DNA from 3 places in the Burkholderia pseudomultivorans genome. Region 1 is predicted to be linked to each of the others. Evidence: predicted binding sites of a transcription regulator. Region 1 holds the regulator's gene; each other region holds the start of a gene.

Region 1 (2,257 bases):
TGCCGTCGACCAGCGACTCGCGGCAGCCGTACAGGTTGTCGAACTTCGACTTGGTGACCGAATCGTTCACGTTGAACGCCGGGAACGGCAGGCGGCCGTCCTTTTCCATCTGGTACAGGCGGTGCACGCCGGTGGTGGTTTCCTCGGTCACGCCCTTGATGTGCGCGAGGCGCGTCGAGTACCAGGTCGGGTCGGCGTCGAGGTGCTTGGCGATCGACTTGTACAGCGCGACTTCTTCCTCGTTGGTCGGCTTCGCGATCACCGAGCGATCCTTCTCGGCCTTCGAGCCGAGGATCAGCAGCAGCGTCGCATCGCCGCCGTCGTCGAGGATCATGTTGGCGAATTCGCCGTTCGGCCATTCGAAGATGCGGTGCGAGAACTCCCAGTATTCGTCGAGCGATTCGCCCTTGAACGCGAACACCGGCGTGCCGGCCTCGACGATCGCGGCGGCGGCGTGGTCCTGCGTCGAGAAGATGTTGCACGAGGCCCAGCGCACGTCGGCGCCGAGCGCCTTCAGCGTCTCGATCAGCACGCCCGTCTGGATCGTCATGTGCAGCGAACCGGCGATGCGCGCGCCCTTCAGCGGCTGCTGCGCCTTGTATTCGTCGCGGATCTGCACGAGGCCCGGCATTTCGGTCTCGGCGATGTTCAGTTCCTTGCGGCCCCAGCCGGCAAGCGCCATGTCGGCGACGACGTAATCCTGGGAAGCTTTCGAATCGATAATGGCGTTCATCACGCCCTCCTTTCTAAAAAAGTTCTAGAAATTGGTGACGTGAGCGCCGTTCAGGAGGCGAAGCCGACGGACGATGCCGCGCCGGCGCCTGGTGAAGCCTTCCGAGCCTGGCGGACGCAGAACGGTCCGTCGCAACGCTCCTCGGAAAACGGGAAGGATTGTAGCAAATCGGCGCGACGAATGCGTGCCCCGCGCGGCGTCGACGCGCGCGGGCGCAATCGGAGGGTCAGGTCTCCGCGCCGACCCACGCCTGCTCGCGCAGCCGCGCGCGCAGGCGCGCGACGGCCTGGCTGTGCAGCTGGCACACGCGCGACTCGCTGACTTCGAGCACCGCGCCGATCTCGCGCAGGTTCAGCCCGCGCTCGTAGTAGAGCGACATCAGCAGCTTCTCGCGCTCGGGCAGCCGCTCGATCGCTTCCACCAGCGCGCCGCGCAGATGGTCGTCGAGCAGCGCCGACAGCGGATCGGCATGATCGACGCGATAGCGATCGAGGAACGGTTCGTCGTCGGCCGCGCGGTCGAAATCCTCGTAATAGATCAGCTGGCTGCCGTGCAGGTCCTGCAACATCCCCTGGTACTCGTCGAGCGGCATGTTCAGGTGCTGCGCGATCTCGGCTTCGCTGGCCGCGCGGCCGAGCTGCTGCTCGACCTGGTGCACCGCGTGCTCGACCTCGCGCGAGGTCTTGCGCAGGCTGCGCGGCAGCCAGTCGTTGCTGCGCAGCTCGTCGAGCATCGCGCCACGAATCCGCTGCGTCGCATAGGTCTCGAACTGCGCGCCCTGGTCTTCCTTGTAGCGGCCGGCCGCATCCATCAGGCCGATCATGCCGGCCTGGATCAGGTCGTCGAGATCGACGCTCGCCGGCATCTTCGCGACGAGCTGCAGCCCGAGGCGGCGCACCAGCGGCGCGTATTGCGCGAGCACGTCGGCCTGCGAGATCTTTCCTTGAGCGTTGTACATCATGGCTCTCTCCTTCCGGTGGCGCTCAGACGGCGTGCGCCGTGCCCGCCTGGTACGACGGTTGCGCGCCGGGGCGAACGTCGCGCCCCGCGCCCGACCGCGGACGCATCGGCCAGTACAGCAGGTCGGCGGCGATCTGCCGGTAGTCGCGCGCGGCGGCCGACGACGGGAACGCGTCGACCGCGGTGCGCGTCAGCGCGCGTGCATGCTCGACGAGCGGATCGGCGCTCACGCAGCCCGCGTCGGCGATCGACACCGTCAGGTAGCGGCTGGCGACGCCCGCGAGGTTGTCGAACGCGGTCTTCGCATCGACGGGGCTGCCGACGTGGTTGGTCAGCACGCGGAACTGCGCGATCGCGTGCGCGAAATGCAGCCGCTTCATGCACGCGTAGGCCTCGGTGATCGCCTGCGCGGCCACGCGCGTGACGACCAGCACGTCGTGCGCTTCGCGCGCGAGCGCGGACAGCGTGCCGTCGGCGCCGAGCTGCGCGTCGACCAGCACGATGTCGGCCTGGCCGTCGACGAAGTCGCCCAGCTGCGCATCGCTGTAGCCGGCGCGCGCGAAC
Region 2 (2,257 bases), 2.1 Mb from region 1:
ACACCGCCACCCCGCCGCAAGAACGTACAAGCCGCCCGCGCGCCCGCCCGCTATCCTTCCGCACATGGAGGAGGCATCTTGAATTCGATACCGCGACCACCCGCGCGGCGCCCGCTCGACGAATGGCTCGACGGCGCGCGCGACACGATTCCGATGATGGTCGGCGCCGCCCCGTTCGGCGTGATCTTCGGCACGCTCGTCGCCGGCGGCCCGCTCGCCGCGTGGCACGGCGTGCTGATGTCGCTCGCCGTGTTCGCGGGCTCCGCGCAGTTCATCGCGCTCGGCCTGATCGCCGGCAGCGCGAGCTTCATCGTCGTGCTCGCGACCACGCTGATCGTGAACCTGCGCCATCTGCTGTACAGCGCGACGCTCGCGCCGTACGTCGCGCACCTGCCGCTGCGCTGGCGCGCGACGCTCGGCGCGCTGATGACCGACGAGGTGTTCGCGGTCGCGTACGCGCACTACCGTCACTTCCCGCCCGGCACGATCGGCCCCCACTACTTCTTCGGCTCGGGGCTCGCGATGTACCTGAACTGGCAGGTCTGGACGCTCGCGGGCATCGGCTTCGGCGCGGCGTTCCCCGGGCTGCAGTCGCTCGGTCTCGACTTTGCGATGGCGGCGACCTTCATCGCGATCGTCGTCCCGCAGCTCGGCACGCTGCGCTATTTCGCGGCTGCCGCGACGGCCGGCACGCTCGCGTACTTCTGGCAGGGCTGGCCGTACAAGCTCGGGCTGCTCGGCGCGGTTGCGGCCGGCGTCGCGGTCGGCGTCGCGCTCACGCTGCTGCATGCGCGCACGCGCGCCGGTTCCCGCACGGAGACGGCATCGTGAGCTACGCGCTGCTGATCCTCGGCATGGCCGTCATCACCTACGCGATCCGCACGACGCTGTTCCTGTTCGGCGAACGGCTGGTCTTCCCGCCGCTCGTGCGGACCGCGCTCGGCTTCGTGCCCGTGACCGTACTGACCGCGATCATCGTGCCGATGGTCGTGTCGCCGCACGGCGGCGCGGCCGAACTGAGCTGGCGCAACCCGCAGCTGATCGGCGGGCTCGCCGCGGTGCTCGTGTCGGCGACGACGCGCCGCCCGCTCGTGACGATCGCGGTCGGGCTCGCGGTGTTCTTCCTGTGGCAGGGCCTCGTGCTGCCGCACTGGCCGGCGGCCTGAGCGCGCCGCACCGGCGCGCGCTCAAGTTTGCGGCCCGCGCGCCGATATAGGGAGAGAAGACCCGCCATCGGCCTCGGCGCGAACCGGCTCGTCGACGCGGCGCCCGGCCCCGGCGCGCCGCCTCGTCCGCCGCGCGCGCAGGCCCGCCATCGAGATGATTCATGGGCCAGATCACCCTATCCCTGAAGGACGACACCGTCGCGTCCCTGCGCAAGGACTACGACGCGTTCGTGCGCGTATCGCTGAAGCTCGACCCGCAGTTCGCGACGCCGTCGTTCGAGGACTTCCTGCGCGCCAAGCTGCTCGACAACATGGTGCCGCTGACCGAGCATGCGGTGCAGCGGATGCTCGAAGGCGGCCAGTACGCGTGGGCGAAGCGCACGCTCGACAAGGAATTCCCGGACGTCGTCGCGATCCTGATGCGGCAGGCCGGCGATTTCGGCTTCGGCTTCGCATCGCGCGCCGAATGGACGCCCGACGAGCTCGCGAAGGCGTGCCGCGACTGGGCGAAGGCGATCGTCGCCGAAGCGCAGGCGGATGCGTCGCTGGTCGACCCGCTCGCCGCGCAGATCAAGAGCGCGGTGCACGACATCCAGACGCTCGAGGAAATGATGCAGACGCCCGCGTGGCGCCTTGCCGAATCGCTGCGGCAGCGGATCTACGAGGCGAAGCTCGCGTGCGAGATGAGCGTGGGCAGCGCCGCGCGCGACAAGCTCGGCGAACTGCGCGGCCTGCTGCGGCTCGGGCTCTCGCACGGCTCGTTCCAGAAACAGGAAGCGCAGCAGATCATGGAATACCTGCGGCTGCTGAAACCCGAGATTTTCGTCGAGGAGCCGTACGACGTGTTCGCGCGGCTCGCCGCGTGGCTGCGCAGCGTGTTCGCGCCGGCCGCGCGTGCGCCGCAGGGCCAGGGATCCGGGCCGCGCCGGCCGTGACCGGCCGCGCGCGCCCATGAAAACGGCCCGGTTCGCGCGCAGGCGAACCGGGCCGTCCGGCAAGCGCCGTCACGACGCGCCGTCCGGGGCGGGCGTCGTGCGGCGTCCGGGCACCGCTTACTGCGTGGCGCCCGTGGCCGATGCGCCGCCCTGCAC
Region 3 (2,257 bases), 340 kb from region 1:
GCGTCCGACCACCGCCGGCGTCGCGTCGCCGCCCGCGCGCGAGATCGCGTCGAGCACGCGCCCGACCTCGGACAGCGCCGTCTGCGTGGAGGCCGGCGGCGCGCCGCCCGGCGCGGGCGCAGCGGGCGACGGCGACGCGCCGGCGCCCGGCGTGCCGACCTGCGCGGTCGCCCCGCCGCCGGCGGCCGACGACACGGCGCCGGTCAGCAGGCTGTCGAGGCGGCTCGCCAGCAGCGCGGCCGCAACGGAGTCGATACCGGTCATGATCGGAGCCTGCCCACCTCGGCCACCTCGTTGCGAATGCCGGACACGGCGCCCCGCTCCCGGAACAAACCGGCGCTAGCCGCGCGCGCGGTAGAGATCGGTCAGCACGTGCGTCGAACGCCGCGCCTCGAACAGCGCGGACAGCCGCGCGACTTCCGGGCTGGCGAGATCGCGGATCGCCGCGTCGTCGGCCAGGATCCGGCGGATCAGGTCGAGCTTGCGGCCCAGCTCCGACTCGTCGAGCGCCACGCTGGGCTCGGCCGCCTTCAGCCCGTCGACGAGCCGCAGGTACTCGTCCTGCAGTCCCGGCAGCGCGCTCCAGTCGGCGCCGCGCGCGGCGCGCAGCATCCGGCCCGACACGGCCGCGAGCGCCTCGTAGCGCGCGAAGTAGTCGGCGTTGCGATTCATCGCGCGACGTCCGCGGCCTGTTGCGCGGCCATGCGCGCGACCTCCGGGCCGATGCCCGTCCACGCCTCCTCGAGCGTCGCGAGCAGCCCGTCGACCTCGACCAGCATCGCGTCGCTCGCCTGCGCGTTCGCTTCCAGCAGGCGCCGGCCGATATAGGCGTACAGCGCGTCGAGGCGCGCCGCGATCTCGCCGCCCGCGTCGCGGTTCAGCGACGTCTGCAGGCCGCTCTCGACGATGCGGATCGCCTTGCCGATCGCGTCGCCGCGCGCCGCCACGTTGCCCTGCTGCAGATGCATGCGCGCGAGCGCCACGGCCTGCCGCGCGCCCTGGTACAGCATCGCGATCAGCCGGTGCGGGGAGGCGCCCATCACCCCGGTCTCGACGCCGACACGCGCGTACGCATTGGCTCCAGCGTGTCCTGGGGAAAACATGCGCTTCTCCTTGTTCGGTGCTTTGCTATGCGGATACCGCCGCCGTGCGTCCCACGACGCGGCGTTCTCCCGGAGTTATCGGAAGGGATTTGAAAAGCTTTAGGCAAGCGGGACGGGGTGGGATCGCGGGACGATCGCGCCCCGGATCGCCGGCTGCCGGGCGGGCTGCTTACGCCGCACGGGCAATGGCAAGGGGGCTCGCGGTAGCGGCTCCCGGATGGCCGTGCGCCGTCACACCGACATCTGCATGATGTCGTTGTACGCGCTCACCAGCTTGTTACGGACCTGGAGCCCGAACTGGAAGCCGATGTTGGCTTTCTGCATGTCGACCATCACGTCGTTCAGCGACACGTTCGCGGCGCCGACCTCGAACGCCTGCGCCTCGCCGAGCGCGTGCTGCTGGTCGCCGCTGATCTTGTCGAGCGACGCCTTCATCGCGCTCGCGAACGTGCCGGCCGTCGCGGCGCCGGAGCCGGCGAGCGCCGCCGCCGGGCTCGTCGCGCCGCCCGACGCCTGCGCGGCCATCGCCTGCATCTGTTGCAACACCGAACCGATTCCGCTGACGTTCGCAGTCATGCCGTCCCCACGCATCCATAGAAAGAAAGCCCGGCCGCGCCGGGCGATCCGCCGGCGCCGCACCGCGCGCGCCATGCCGGATCGCGAACAAGCATAGCAGCGCCCCACGCGGCAAAGCCGTGAAAGTACGGGGGAAACCCCGCTCTTTTCGGTCGATCGGAGCGCGCCCCGGATCCCGATAATCGCATCGTGTCATTGTCCGCCCGCTCGCCCGAGCGGCTCAGTCGTCCCGCTCCGGAGAACCTCGACGCATGGATTCGCAGGCCAATTCGCTGATCAACCCCGACGCCCGCGCGGGCCTCGCCAGCCCGGCGCCCGGCGCCGCCGCGGCCGCCGCGCTCCCGGGCTCGGGCGGCGCGGCCGCGGACTTCGGGCTCGGCGGCTTCACCGAACGCATTCCCGGCATCGCGCGGATGAAGGGCAACCCGAAGCTGCCGCTGGTGATCGCCGTCGCCTTCGTCGTGGCGGTCGTCACCGCGCTCGTGCTGTGGAGCCGTGCGCCCGACTATCGCGTGCTGTACAGCAACCTGTCGGACCGCGACGGCGGCGCGATCATTACCGCGCTCCAGCAGGCAAAC

Evidence for each region. The regulator FliA, encoded in region 1, starts transcription of late flagellar genes. The targets are predictions, from matches to a motif close to CTAAAGTTTNNNNNNNNNNNGCCGNTA.
Region 2: a site for FliA is predicted at 1,187-1,213, ahead of WS57_RS23070 (DUF4088 family protein). Genes of this name have one in related genera too.
Region 3: a site for FliA is predicted at 1,180-1,206, ahead of fliS (flagellar export chaperone FliS). Genes of this name have one in related genera too.

Annotation. Positions count from the first base shown of each region.
Region 1 covers NZ_CP013378.1:216,213-218,469, reverse strand. The annotation lists gene ahcY (adenosylhomocysteinase) at 1-733, opposite strand, end outside; S-adenosyl-L-homocysteine riboswitch at 768-882, opposite strand; gene WS57_RS13930 (RNA polymerase sigma factor FliA) at 960-1,694, opposite strand; gene WS57_RS13925 (MinD/ParA family ATP-binding protein) at 1,717-2,257, opposite strand, start outside.
Region 2 covers NZ_CP013378.1:2,319,238-2,321,494, reverse strand. The annotation lists gene WS57_RS23080 (AzlC family ABC transporter permease) at 154-831, shown strand; gene WS57_RS23075 (AzlD domain-containing protein) at 828-1,166, shown strand; gene WS57_RS23070 (DUF4088 family protein) at 1,328-2,101, shown strand; gene WS57_RS23065 (hypothetical protein) at 2,219-2,257, opposite strand, start outside.
Region 3 covers NZ_CP013378.1:4,724,126-4,726,382, forward strand. The annotation lists gene WS57_RS34155 (flagellar hook-length control protein FliK) at 1-264, opposite strand, end outside; gene WS57_RS34160 (flagellar protein FliT) at 340-672, opposite strand; gene fliS (flagellar export chaperone FliS) at 669-1,103, opposite strand; gene fliE (flagellar hook-basal body complex protein FliE) at 1,335-1,679, opposite strand; gene fliF (flagellar basal-body MS-ring/collar protein FliF) at 1,931-2,257, shown strand, end outside.